3 regions of the Paraburkholderia sp. RL17-337-BIB-A genome follow, and region 3 is predicted to be linked to each of the others. Evidence: riboswitches for the same ligand, from Rfam matches in the RefSeq annotation. Region 3 holds a riboswitch; each other region holds the start of a gene.
What was found. Region 3 has a riboswitch for cobalamin ahead of P0D84_RS35715 (CbtB domain-containing protein). Riboswitches for the same ligand answer to the same signal wherever they lie in the genome.
Positions count from the first base shown of each region.

Region 1: linked by a shared signal. The riboswitch ahead of P0D84_RS33985 (TonB-dependent receptor domain-containing protein) and the one ahead of P0D84_RS35715 (CbtB domain-containing protein) in region 3 are both predicted to bind cobalamin.
Region 2: linked by a shared signal. The riboswitch ahead of P0D84_RS15715 (TonB-dependent receptor) and the one ahead of P0D84_RS35715 (CbtB domain-containing protein) in region 3 are both predicted to bind cobalamin.

Region 1 covers NZ_JARESY010000002.1:2,976,277-2,980,483, forward strand. Annotated here, with positions in the region: gene P0D84_RS33970 (RHS repeat-associated core domain-containing protein) at 1-581, shown strand, start outside; gene P0D84_RS33975 (hypothetical protein) at 875-1,102, opposite strand; partial or broken gene P0D84_RS33980 (RHS repeat-associated core domain-containing protein) at 1,181-1,297, shown strand; cobalamin riboswitch at 1,493-1,690, shown strand; gene P0D84_RS33985 (TonB-dependent receptor domain-containing protein) at 1,838-3,757, shown strand; gene P0D84_RS33990 (SRPBCC family protein) at 3,943-4,207, shown strand, end outside.
Region 2 covers NZ_JARESY010000001.1:3,512,024-3,516,230, forward strand. Annotated here, with positions in the region: gene P0D84_RS15705 (ABC transporter ATP-binding protein) at 1-452, opposite strand, end outside; gene P0D84_RS15710 (FecCD family ABC transporter permease) at 449-1,459, opposite strand; partial or broken gene P0D84_RS15715 (TonB-dependent receptor) at 1,532-1,732, opposite strand; cobalamin riboswitch at 1,831-2,072, opposite strand; gene P0D84_RS15720 (ATPase) at 2,326-2,682, shown strand; gene P0D84_RS15725 (cell division protein ZapA) at 2,679-2,993, shown strand; RNA gene ssrS (6S RNA) at 3,086-3,267, shown strand; gene P0D84_RS15735 (EVE domain-containing protein) at 3,358-3,816, shown strand; gene P0D84_RS15740 (SIMPL domain-containing protein) at 4,023-4,207, shown strand, end outside.
Region 3 covers NZ_JARESY010000002.1:3,373,662-3,377,868, reverse strand. Annotated here, with positions in the region: gene P0D84_RS35730 (alpha/beta hydrolase) at 1-873, shown strand, start outside; gene P0D84_RS35725 (hypothetical protein) at 1,009-1,449, shown strand; gene P0D84_RS35720 (histidine phosphatase family protein) at 1,563-2,138, opposite strand; adenosylcobalamin (AdoCbl) riboswitch at 2,236-2,323, shown strand; gene P0D84_RS35715 (CbtB domain-containing protein) at 2,377-2,598, shown strand; gene P0D84_RS35710 (CbtA family protein) at 2,610-3,356, shown strand; gene P0D84_RS35705 (ABC transporter substrate-binding protein) at 3,673-4,207, shown strand, end outside.

The DNA.
Region 1 (4,207 bases), 400 kb from region 3:
AGCCGGATCCGGTGGGGGGTGGTAATGCGCTGTGTTTTCAGGGGCAGTATCATGATGAAGAGACAGGGTTGCACTACAATTGCAACCGCTACTATGATCCGGCGACCGGCCGGTTCATCAGCAAGGATCCGATCGGGTTACAGGGCGGACTCAACGCGCATCAATATGCGCCCAATCCGCTTACATGGGTTGACCCGCTCGGATTGACAGGGGACGACGTATATCGAGCGATGAAAACCGGAAGCGATGGTTTCCCTATTGCTGAGCCTACGGCGCGTGGACTTGGTGCGCGTCCTGGTGTCGATATTCCTGTCGGCTCGGATGGGATGGTTCACCCAGCCACGGGAGGAATTTCGGTTGCGCCGGGATCAGCGGCTAACCTTCCGCCTCATAGGCGTCCGGCAAGTATGGGCGGCACTGGAAAGGACTGCGCATGCATGCTGAACACGGCGAATCTTCCAAATACCCTCAAGTACGTTCAGGATAGTGCCAACCATGGGACGATCCAGCCGAGTACAAGCATGTCCTTGTCTGACTATCAGGCGGCCCTTGCCTCAACTCGTGACAAATGGGTGAAGTAATGAATGCCGAACTGGATAGCGTGCTAGATAGAGAGCTGCGTGATGCATTGGAGAGGAATTGCGACGTCAATTTACTACGAGCGATTCTTGTGAAATACCGGGAGAAGAATTTTAGTTCGGGATCCGTGTATAGGCTTCTCGACTCCTTGAGGATTGGCGCAACGGAAGACATTGAAGACAGAGTTCTGGAGTTGATGGATATTGTGTCTGGATTCTGTTCTCCCGATATGCGAGTGTGGTAACAACGAAGGGCCGCGATTGCGGCCCTTTGCATGTCTATCCGGTGGTAATGGTCAGTAGCGGGTTATCTGCGCCTGCGCGCGCCATACCTTGCGCAGTTCATCATTGGTGGCCTTGCGCTCAATGGTCCGTTGTGCGCGCCCACGCGCCCTGGCGGCCTCATCGTATTCCGGGGTCACCGTGAGGCTTTGCCGGATGTAGTCAACCGAGACATAGACGCGCTGGCCAGCCTTGAAGAACTTCTCCGCGCCTAGCCACCGGTCGATGTGTTCCCAGGGCATGAAGGGCTGCTGCGGTTGCGTGACTGTTGCAGTCGATGGCGCGTCGGGCGCATCGCGTAGCGTCGTGCTTATGCATAAACGGCGCTGCACTACGACCGGTATCGGTACTATGATCCGACGACGGAGCGGTTCATCAGCAAGGACTCGATAGGGCTCGCGGGCGGCATCAAGCTCTATCAATATGCAAACAACCCCGCACTGCGGCCCTCTCGTTTCCATCCGGCAATGCACAGAGTCCATGCCACGAAAACGCCGCATCAAAACCTCACCCAAAAAACCATTCGCCAACCTATATCAACGCATCGCCTGATCCGAACAAGAAAACCACAATCACAGTGACGAACAGCGTACCGCAAACGCCGTAGTAATTGACGTCACCACCACGCATCGCTACCCTTCCGCCTTGATGGTTCCCATCAACCGGGATCAAAAGGGAACGCAGTACGAGCAGCGATGCTCCGAGTCTGCGGCTGTCCCCGCAACTGTAAGCGGCGAGTCCGTGCCATTCATGACCACTGGAGCACCGGGAAGGTCGGCACGTGACGTTGACCCGTGAGCCAGGAGACCTGCCATCAAACCGAGGTCTGCGCAGCCGCATCGGGCGGGGTGTCCCGATGTGCAAGCACCGCCTATGCGGCGCCCGTTGCAACGACAGCCCAAGCCTCAGGATCAGTCATGTCCACCGCCGTTCAAACCGGTTCCCCGCAGGGAACCTTGCGCCGACACGTCGTCGGCATGTATAGCGTTCTCGCCGTGTTGTCAGTCTCCGCATGGCAGGTTGCACAGGCCGCGGACGACACATCGTTGCCACTGCCCGCGCAAGCGTCGGCCGAAACCACGCTGCCGAATATCCTTGTCACCGGCGACACCCAACACCTGCCGCAATCGTTCGACCAACGCTACGCCACGACCCAGGTCCTCACGCGCGCCGATCTCGAGCGTCTGTCCCCGGCCAACCCGAGTATCACGCAAGCGCTCGCCACGCTGCCCGGCGTCACCGTTTCGCAAAACGGCGGCCCCGGCTCCTTCGCTTCAGTCAGCATCCGGGGTTCATCCGGCAGCCAGGTCGCGGTGTTTATCGACGGCATCCGGGTAGGCTCCGCAACCACCGGCCAGGCCGCGTGGGCGGATCTCTCAACCTCCTCGTTCGACCGTGTCGAAGTCATCTCAGGGCCGGCGGCCGCGTCGTTCGGTGCGGCTGCGATGGGCGGCGTCGTGCAACTGTTCACCAATCACGCATCCAATCAGCCGAACCAGACCACGATCTCCGTAGGCGGCGGTTCGAACAAAACCTTCGACACGCAAGTCCGGACCTCCGGCAGTATCCCCTCCACTGGTCCGCTCTCGGCACTGTCCGGCCTGACCTACTCGCTCGGCCTGCACGACTACAACACCGCTGGGATCGATGCGACCCAGCCGTATGCATTCGGTCACGAGGATGGCCGAAACCCGTACCATGCTCAGGACGTGGATGCGCGCCTCGGCTATGCGCGCGACAACTGGTCGCTCTCCACGTTCGCCCTGTACCACACGTCCGATCTTTCGTATGACAGTGGCGGTGGCGACGATCGCCAGCTCGATCATCAGTTGACGACGGGCCTCGCGTTTCACCTGGACATTACGCCGACCACCCAGTTCGACCAGTCGGTGGGCTACGCCACGGACCGCCAGTTCCTCTATGCGAACAATCCCACCATTCCGACCGATGAGATCGACTCGACGCGTTTCAGCACGTCAACCTCGTTGACCCATCAGGAAAAGGCGCTGACGTTGTTCGATCTACCGCTGTCCGGAGAGACGAAGCTCGCCTACGACTTCAGCCGCGAGCAAGCTTTCCTGCCGGTCGATATCCCTCAGGGCGTGCCGACGCGCAACGATTCAGCGGTCTCACTCCATCAGTCAGTCACGCTCGGTGCCCTGACGGTGTTCCTTGCGGGCCGTCACGAGATTATTCAGGGCCGTTCGGTCAATACCGGCAATGTCGCCGTGGCCTATGCGATCACCCCGGTGTATACGGCGCGGCTTTCGTATGGCAATGCATTCCGCCTGCCGACCTTCAACGACCTGTACTACCCAGGCTTTGCGAACCCGAACCTGTTGCCCGAGCGCAGCGACACGATCGAGGCGGCGCTGGACGCAACCACCTCGTTCGGCACCTTCACGGCCGCCGTTTATGACACCCGCGTCCATGACCTCATCTCGTACAACTCCGCGACGTTTCTGCCCGTGAATATTGGACGGGCGCACATCCAGGGCATCGATCTGTCGTACAAGGGCACGCTCGGCAAATCGACGCCTGTCAGCCTCGCGATCGGCCTGCTGAATCCGCAGGACGTGACCGACCAGACGTGGCTTAACCGCCGCCCGCGCCAGACGGCCAGTCTGAGCGTCGATCACACGTGGGACGAGTTCCATCTTCACGCGCTCAGCACCGGCGTCTCGCTGCTTTATGGGGGATCGACCTTCGACGACCAGCTCAACTCGATCTATCTGCCGTCGTACACAACGGTCGCTTTGCGTGCTGCTTATAAGGTCAATTCGCATCTGACCGTGTCGGCGAATCTGTCGAATCTGTTTAATCGACAGTACGTCACTGCATATGGGTACAACACTTTGGGACGTACGGCGTTTGGCAAGCTGGCTTATACGTTCTAAGCGGCAAATGGCCCTCCCGGTGGCATGAACGGCTGGGAGGGCGCCGGTTCCGGTCCACACTCTGAACCGATCGATGGACCATCGCCTGCCCAGGGTTTTTCCTGGTCTCAACCTATGTCGATATCCGGATCATCGAATCGTCGTAGGAGTATGTCCAACTTCTCCAAGTGAAAGGCGAACACACCATGACTACCGGAACCGTCAATCTCCATCGCGTCTTGCGCGCTACGCCCGAACGCATCTATCGGGCCTTCCTCGAACCCGACGCGATAGCGAAGTGGCTGCCGCCCTATGGCTTCACCTGTCAGGTCCATCACCTGGAGGCCCGCGTGGGCGGCACTCACAAGATGTCCTTCCGCAATTTCACCACCGGCAACGGCCACTCGTTCGGCGGCGAGTATGTCGAACTGGTGCCGTTCGAGAAAATCCGCTACACGGACCGATTCGACG
Region 2 (4,207 bases), on a different contig from region 3:
CCTCCCGAAAGCGACAACACGTCGCGCGCAGCGAATGCCGCAAGGCCCAATGCGTCCAGCGCGGCATGCGCGGCAACGCGGTCGGCCTCGCCCTCCCAACCCCAGCCGGTCAGATGTGGAAAGCGGTTCAGCATCACGATATCGAGCACGCTCGCGCTGAAGGCGTCCGCTGCGCTTTGCGGCAGCAGCGCGCGACGCTGCGCGAGCGGCAACGGCAGCCAGTCGGCGAGACGCACACCGTCCAGTTCGACGTGACCCGCCGACGGTTGCGTCAGACCCGCGAGTGCGGACAGCAGTGTCGTCTTGCCCGCACCGTTCGGTCCGGCAATGCACCAGATCTCGCCTGCATAGAACGTATGCGTGAATGCGTCGAGCAGGGTGCGCATGCCCGCGCGCAGGGTCAGGCGTTGCGCGCTGAGCGCCGCATGCTGGGCGTTATAGGCGTTCATCATCGACGTTTGCGCAACAGCATCCACAGAAACACCGGCACGCCGACAATCGACGTGATGACGCCGACCGGCAATTGCGCCGGTGCAATCACGGTACGCGCAATCAGGTCCGCGCCCATCACCGCGACACCGCCACCGAGCGCCGCGGCCGGCAGCAGCATGCGCTGATCATTGCCGAACGCAAGCCGCAGCATGTGCGGCACCACCAGGCCGACAAAACCGATCGTGCCCGCTGTAGTCACGGCCGCTGCGGCCGCCAGCGACGCCACCAGATACACGCGCAAACGCAGCGGCATCACGGCGACGCCGAGCGCCTGCGCGGCGGCGTCGCCGCGCAGCAGAACATTCAGACGCGGCGCAACAGGCACGATCGCCACGAGTACGACGACGAGCACCGCGAGCGCCGTCCACGGCATCGCGCCACCGTTCAGATCGCCGGTCAGCCAGAACAGCATGCCGCGCAGACGATTGTCCGGTGCGAGGTTGAGCAGCAAGGTAATGACAGCGCCCCAACCGGCCGCGATCACCGCGCCGGTCAGCAGCAAACGCGGCGACGTGTCCTGCGGCACGCCGCGCCACAGCTCGCGGCGTGCGAGTCCGAGCACCAGCAGAATCGATACGAAGGCCCCGGCGAACGCGCTGGCATCGACGAGCCACCACGCGCAACCGGCGATCATCGCGACCAGCGCGAAGCTCGCCGCGCCGCCCGACACACCTAACACATAGGGTTCGGCCAATGGGTTACGCAAGAGCACTTGCAGCAATGCACCCGCGAGCGCAAGCAAGGCGCCGCATGCAAAGCCGGCCACCGCCCGCGGCAAACGCAGCGTGCGCACGATTTCGCCGGCAAGATCGGCGGACTCGACATGCGAGGCATGCGACGGCAGCAACGCCGCCAATACCCGCGCAGGCGCCAGCGACACACTGCCGAGCGCGAGCGACGCCAGCAGCACGAGCAGCGCGATTCCCGCGAGCACGAGCCAGATCGCGGCCGCGCGCTTCGCGCTCATCACGCGCAGCGTGGTCGCGGGCAGCGGGCTCGAGCTGCGGCTCACCGGCACGTTCTCATGGAAGGACGTTCGTCACTGCCGCAGCCAACCGACCGTGACATACGCTCCGCGCCGCGGCGAGTGATACAGGTAGGCCGTTTCATAGTCCTTGTTCAACAGGTTCTGGATTTGCGCGGCCACGTACTTCGCCTTCTTGATTTTATAGCGCGCCGGCAAATTCGCTACACCATAGCCGCTCAGCGCACCGCTGCTATCTTCGCGGTCACCGCCAACGTATTCGAGTCGTGGGTAGCGTGCTCGGCCCGCTTCGCCGCCGGCCAATGCGTATGAGGTACCCGCGGAGGCACCCACGCTGTTTACGTTTTCGTGGGGACGCCCCTCGCCCTCTGGCCGACATCCGGGCTGACGACACATCGATCCCGCCTTCCCACGCGTGGCGCGCAGTGGCACACTCGCATGTTCGGCTTCAAACACGAGATCAGAATCGACCTGCGTGCTGCATGCCGTATGCGGTCACTTACCGTCGCGAGGACAGCGCGGGTTCGCGCGTTCATGCGAACGGCGCGCCCTGCTTCCCGTTTTAACAGAGCGCACCCGAACAAGCGCACTGAACTGCGCACTGTGAAATGCGCGCGGGCGCCAGAGTGCGGCCAGTTTAGAAGTGGCCTTCGGGTCCGTCAAGAATGGTTAATCTATGTGCAATCCGTTCTGTTCTGTGCAGGTTATTGTCCGATGTCCGCATCGTTTTTCATCGTAGGTTCGATAAAAGCCTGCACAAAGCGATGTTGTTACGTCTCGAAACGAGACAATTGTCGGAACGTGCGGCATTCCGCGCTAAAATGCGATGTCTTTAGAGGACGCAGCAGATGCTCACCGAACTCGAAACACTTTCACAGAATATCGGCAAGCTGATCGCGATCAGCCAACGCCACAATGAAGCGCGGCTCGCGCTCGAAGATCAGCTCGCCCAAACGCGCGCCGAAGCAGAGGCCACGCGCACTGAACTCGCGTTGATGCGCGAGGAGCGCGATGCACTGCAAGCAGAACGCGACGCGCTGTCGGCAAAGATCGACGACGCACAAGTGCGCCTGAACGCGATCCTCGAAAAGCTGCCGCGGGCTCGCGCGCACAGCGAGCCGGACAATCAGCTCGATCTGCTCGAGACCCCGCCGCATGAGGTCGAAGCGGAGAGCGGCGTCACCCGCCACGGAGAAAATGCATGACCACCAAGCAGATCGAAGTATCGATTCTCGGCGTGCCCTATCGCCTTGCCTGCTCGCCCGAAACTGAAGGCGCGCTGCTCGAAGCGGTGGCACGCGTCGACGCCGAGATGTCGAAGATCCGCAACAACAGCAATGTGCGCGGCACGGATCGCATTGCCGTCATGGCTGCGCTGTCGCTGGCATCGGAACTGCTTAAGCTCCAAACGAGCGTGCGGCACGGAGAAGCATTTCCCGCAGAAGAAATCCGGCGTACAATGCATCAAATGAACGAACAACTGGGTACTGTGATTCAGCAGTACAGCATGCAGTAAGTATCTTGTAGCCGGTCCTGAGATCGGCTGCGGATTCAAGCGAAGTGCATGAGCCAAGACTCATGCAAACGTTTTTGAATTCAATCGGTTTGACTTCCCTGCCTGGTTCGCCAAGGTCATATATTCCTTGAACCAATGCCATGTGCACGGTTGTGGAAATTTGTAGCACGGGTGTGCGCGTCACTCTGTCTGATGTACCCGAAGTGCTGCTAACTGCGACCAATTCTGAACCCCCGGTTCAGGATGCCGGCCTAGCGGCTAAGGCGGGGACCCTATTCAAACGGCATCGGACTTCGGTTCGGTGCCGTTTTTCTTTGGGCCTCGATTTTCTTCCGCATCAACCTCTTAACGTTCAATTCGATTCATGCGCTACTGGCTAATGAAGTCCGAACCGGACGAAGCAAGCATCGATCATCTCGCCCACGCACCGCAGCACACGCTGCCGTGGACCGGCGTGCGCAACTATCAGGCGCGCAACTTCATGCGCGACATGATGCAGGTCGGCGACGGTGTGCTGTTCTATCACTCGAGCTGTCCTGAGCCAGGCATTGCGGGGCTCGCGGAAGTATCGTCGACCGCCTATCCGGACCCGACTCAGTTCGACAGGAAGAGCCCCTACTACGACTCGAAATCGTCGCAGGAAACGCCGCGCTGGCTGCTGGTCGATGTGGTGTTCAAGAAGAAGATCCCGTTGATTCCGCTTGCCGCGCTGCGTGAGCATGAGGAATTGAAGGACATGCGCGTGCTCGCCAAGGGCAACCGCCTGTCGATCACGCCGGTGACTGAAGCCGAATGGCGCTTCATCACCAAACGTCTTGTTTGACGGTGCATACGCGCATACGACGTGGCGTCGCTTGAATGTCGCTTGAATCATGCGCAATTCTGCGCGGGCATGAAGGCAAGCGTTGAGCAAACGTCAAATTAGGGAACCAAGCTAAGGTTACAAGCGCCTAACGGACTCGCAAACGTTGTGCCATCGCACGGCGTTCGCTTCAATCGTGCACCACTGTTCAAGCAAGGAGTCCAGGAATGACGAAAAACACCGCACGTGCACTCGCTCTCGCGCTCGTATGCGCCGCCCCTGCCGCGCTCGCACTCGCGCCGGCCATGGCCCGCGCGCAGAGCGTGACGCAGTATCAGCCCGCGGGCGTACTGTCGCTGAATGCGCAGGCGAGTGCGGAAGTGCCGCAAGACGTCGTCGACATCACGCTGTT
Region 3 (4,207 bases):
AACGTCGCACAGCCGCAGGTGACACGTGCGGTGATCGTGATTCACGGCAAACTGCGCAACGCGGACGTGTACTTTCGCACCGCGCAGAATGCACGCGAGGCCGCCCACGCGGACGCGGACAGCACGCTCCTGATCGCGCCGCAATTTCTCGCCACGCTCGACTTGCGCGTGCATGACGAACCGGCCGATCTGCTGCGCTGGACCGGCAACGCGTGGTTGGGCGGCGAAGCAGCGCAGGCGCCGCTGGCCATCAGCTCGTACGAGGTGCTGGACGCGATCGTGACGCGCCTCGCGGATCGCAAGCTGTTTCCAAATCTGCGGCATGTCGTGTTCGCCGGGCATTCGGGCGGCGGGCAGGTGGTGCAACGTTACGCGGTGGCGGCGCGTAACGTCGCCGTGCTGACCGCTGAAGGCATCGACGTGCGCTATGTGGTGGCGAGTCCGTCGACGTATGCGTATTTCGACGCGCAACGGCCGAATGCGCAAGGGCTGGCGGCGCCGTTCGATGCCGCGCAGTGCGCCGACTTCAATCAATGGAAATACGGCATGGATAATCGGCCGTCTTATCTCGACGACCGTACGCCCGCGCAACTCGAAGCGACTTATGCGTCGCGCCGGATCGACTACCTGGTCGGCGGCGCGGACGACGATCCGCAGCAAAGCGCGCTCGACAAAACCTGTGCCGCCGAAGCGCAGGGTCCGCAGCGTGTGGCGCGTGCCGAAGCGTATCACCGCTATATCCAGTCGCGTCATCCGGAAGGCCTGAAGCAGAGCTTTCATATCGTGCCGGGCGTGGGCCACAACGGTGCGCGCATGCTGACGTCGGTCTGCGCCCTGTCGGCGATGTTCGACACCAAAGGATGCGAGCAATGATGCGCGGCGCAAAAACGGGCTATGCAGGGCAATGGACTTCGCCGACGAAGGCGTTAGTTGTCGGTATGCGTGGGCACGAAGCGTGCTGTCGCGCTAATGCCATCTGTGAGCCACCTTTCGAAGGACTGCGCCGACATGAACAAGACCAGAATGCTCGCCGCCGCGATTGCCGCTGTATCGCTGAGCGCGTTGCTGCCGTGCAGCGCGAATGCCGACGATGCGCCTAGCCCGTGCGCATCGCTCAAACGAATCGTCGCGGCGGCCCCGGACGGTTTGGCCTCGCTGACGCCGGACGATGGCAAGGGCGTCGCGCAACCCTATGGCGACGACGCGCAATGTTCAGCGAGCGGTGGCAATTACCAATGTACGTGGACGCCGCACCATGACGCCGGTTCCAGTGCGGATGCATTGCAGGCTGTCGCGGCGGACATCGCGTCGTGTTTGCCGGACGCGACGCATGACCAGAATTCGCCGGGACGTCAGCATTTTTATCTCGGGACGCGGGCCAAGCGGACTGATATTGCGTTGACGCGGGCTGATTCGAACAAGCTGAGGTTGGTTGTATCGGGGAAATAAGTCAGCCCATGCGGGTTCGAATGGGTTGTGCGTGCGCGGCGCGCCATACCCATCTGGCCCATTTATCTATTGTCATCGTACTTTCCCCGGCAAAGGGGAGACTTCGGCGACTGTTATTGCGACGCCGGCCACCATGTCCAACCGCGTCGCGTGCGTCGCAACTCGACCATCGAAAGCGGCGCGATCTCGATGCGCGAAAACACCTGCGGCGACGCCCCGAGTGCACGAACGATGGCGGCTCGGATCACCGGTGCGTGCGTGACGGCTACGACATTTTGCGTATCGCGCGCTTCTTCGTCCAACGCATCGAGCCACTGTCCTATCCGTTTCACGAGCCGACTGAAGGACTCGCCGCCGTGCGCGACGGCGTCGGGATCGTGTGTCCATGCGGTGAGATCTTGCGGCGCTTCGATGGCGAGATCGGCGAGGCGGCGGCCATGCCATAGACCGTAGTCGATATCCGCTAGTCCCTCGTGGACCGCCGCGCCGAGACCCAAGGCCGAGGCCGTTTCGCGCGCGCAAACCGAAGGGCTGACGAAAGCCGCCGCATCCTCCGGAATCGACAGGCGCCCACGCGCGGCGCCTGCTTCGGCGAGGCCGCGTGCGTCGAGCGGATCGTCGGCGGGGAAGCGGCCCGCGCGCATCGCCGCGGTCGCTGCGTGGCTGATCAGTAACAGCCTTGTATCCATTCAGTTGATTTCCGTGGAGCCCAGACTAAAGTAAGACGCATGAGGCGCATGCTCTGCGTAGCCGGGACGTCAAGTTTAGCGCGTAGAATAGCGGCACTGCGAAGCACGGAAGCCGGTGAGAGCCCGGCGCGGTCGCGCCACTGTAATCGGCATTCACAAGCCGAAAGCCAGACCTGAGCTTCGCACCATTCCTCTTCAATCGACTATCGGGGCGCGTTACCCCCAGGAGATGTCCATTATGTCCAACGCTGTTTTCGATTCCGCGACCCAGCCCGTCGCTCAACCCACGCCGATTCCGCTGCGTGAGTTGCTGCCTTGGGTCGTGTTCGGCGGCTTGCTGCTGTTGCTCGCGATCTATTTCGTTGGGGCCGAAGAAGGCGCCACGTCGCTCGTGCCTGGCATGTATGTGCATGAATTCGTGCACGACGGCCGCCATCTGCTCGGCTTTCCCTGTCACTAACGGAGTCGAACATGGTTGGTAAATTGTTGGTACGCGGCATGCTTGCGGGCATCGCCGCGGGATTGCTCACGTTCGGCTTCGCCAGAGTGGTGGGCGAGCCGCAGGTGGATCAGGCGATTTCCTTCGAGGAAAAGGCCGACGCCGCCAAAGGCGAAGCGCCCGAACCCGAGCTGGTGAGCCGCGGTACACAAGCGGGGCTCGGATTGTTGACCGGCGTGGTGACGTACGGCGCCGCCTTCGGCGGGCTGTTCTCATTGGTGTTCGCGTTTGCGTATGGCCGCGTTGGTGCGTTGAGTGCCCGCGCGTTGTCTGCGTGGCTGGCGCTTGGCGCGTTTATCACACTGGTCATCGTCCCGAACATTAAATACCCGGCGAATCCCCCTTCGGTGGGTGACCCCGAGACGATCGGGATGCGGACGGGCTTGTTCTTTCTGATGATTGCGATCTCGGTGGCCGCGATGGTGTTTTCGCTGAAGGTGCGGCGTCGGATGGCGCTGACGTTGGGCGCGTGGAATGGCTCGATTGTGGCTGCTGCGGTGTTTGTCGTGATCATTGCTGCCGTGCAGTTGTCGATGCCGGTGATCAACGAAGTGCCCGCGGCTTTCCCGGCGGTGCTGTTGTGGAAGTTTCGCGTCGCGGCAATCGGGATGCAGGTGGTTATGTGGACGACCATTGGGTTGCTGTTCGGCGCAATAGTCGAGCGGAGCAAGCTGCTGGCGCCCGCGAACCGCAGCGCGGCGAAGTCCGCTTACCTTTGATGTGAGAGGCGCGGCCGTGAAGGCCGCGACGAAGGCGCTTACTTTTTGATGAAGAGCGGCCGCGAACGCCGCGGTGAAGTCCGATTACGCCCGATGCAAAGGCGCGACCGCGCCAGCGGTCACGCCGACGTGCAGTACGAGAGAAGCCCAATACATCAAGTACTTGGCGCGCTTGCCAGAATGTTATCCACAGGCTTGCGAACATTTTCTGTGGACAAGTTCCCCGGCCGCATAACGATATGTGAATCGCTTGGTTGCCCGAAGCCGGGACACATCCGACACTCACTCCAATCTCATGCATATCGAGGCTGGAGCCATGTCGAACACGTCAAGCCTGCGCCCATCGTGGGCCATTCATATCGCGGCAGTTCTGCTGCTGGCCGCATCGGCAATCACGACGTCAACGGCAATCGCCGCGCCACCTTCGGGCGAGCCGATCCTGATCGGCGTCAGCGGCCCGCTTACCGGCCAGAACGCTCAGTACGGCGCTCAGTGGAAGGCCGGCTTCGATCTCGCGCTGGATGAAATCAACAGCCACAATGGCATCAACGGCCGCCCGCTGAACTATGTCTTCGAGGACAGCCAGAGCGACCCACGCCAATCCATCACGATCGCGCAAAAATTCGTCAACGATCCGCACATCCTGATCGAACTCGGCGACTTCTCAAGTCCCGCTTCAATGGCCGCCTCGCCGATTTATCAGCATGCCGGCCTCGTGCAACTCGGCTTTACCAACTCGCATCCTGACTTCACCAAAGGCGGCGACTATATCTGGAGTCCGTCCGTCAGCCAGGCCGACGCCCAGCCGCTGCTCGCCGACCTCGCCGTGAAGACGCTCGGCCTCAAGCGTG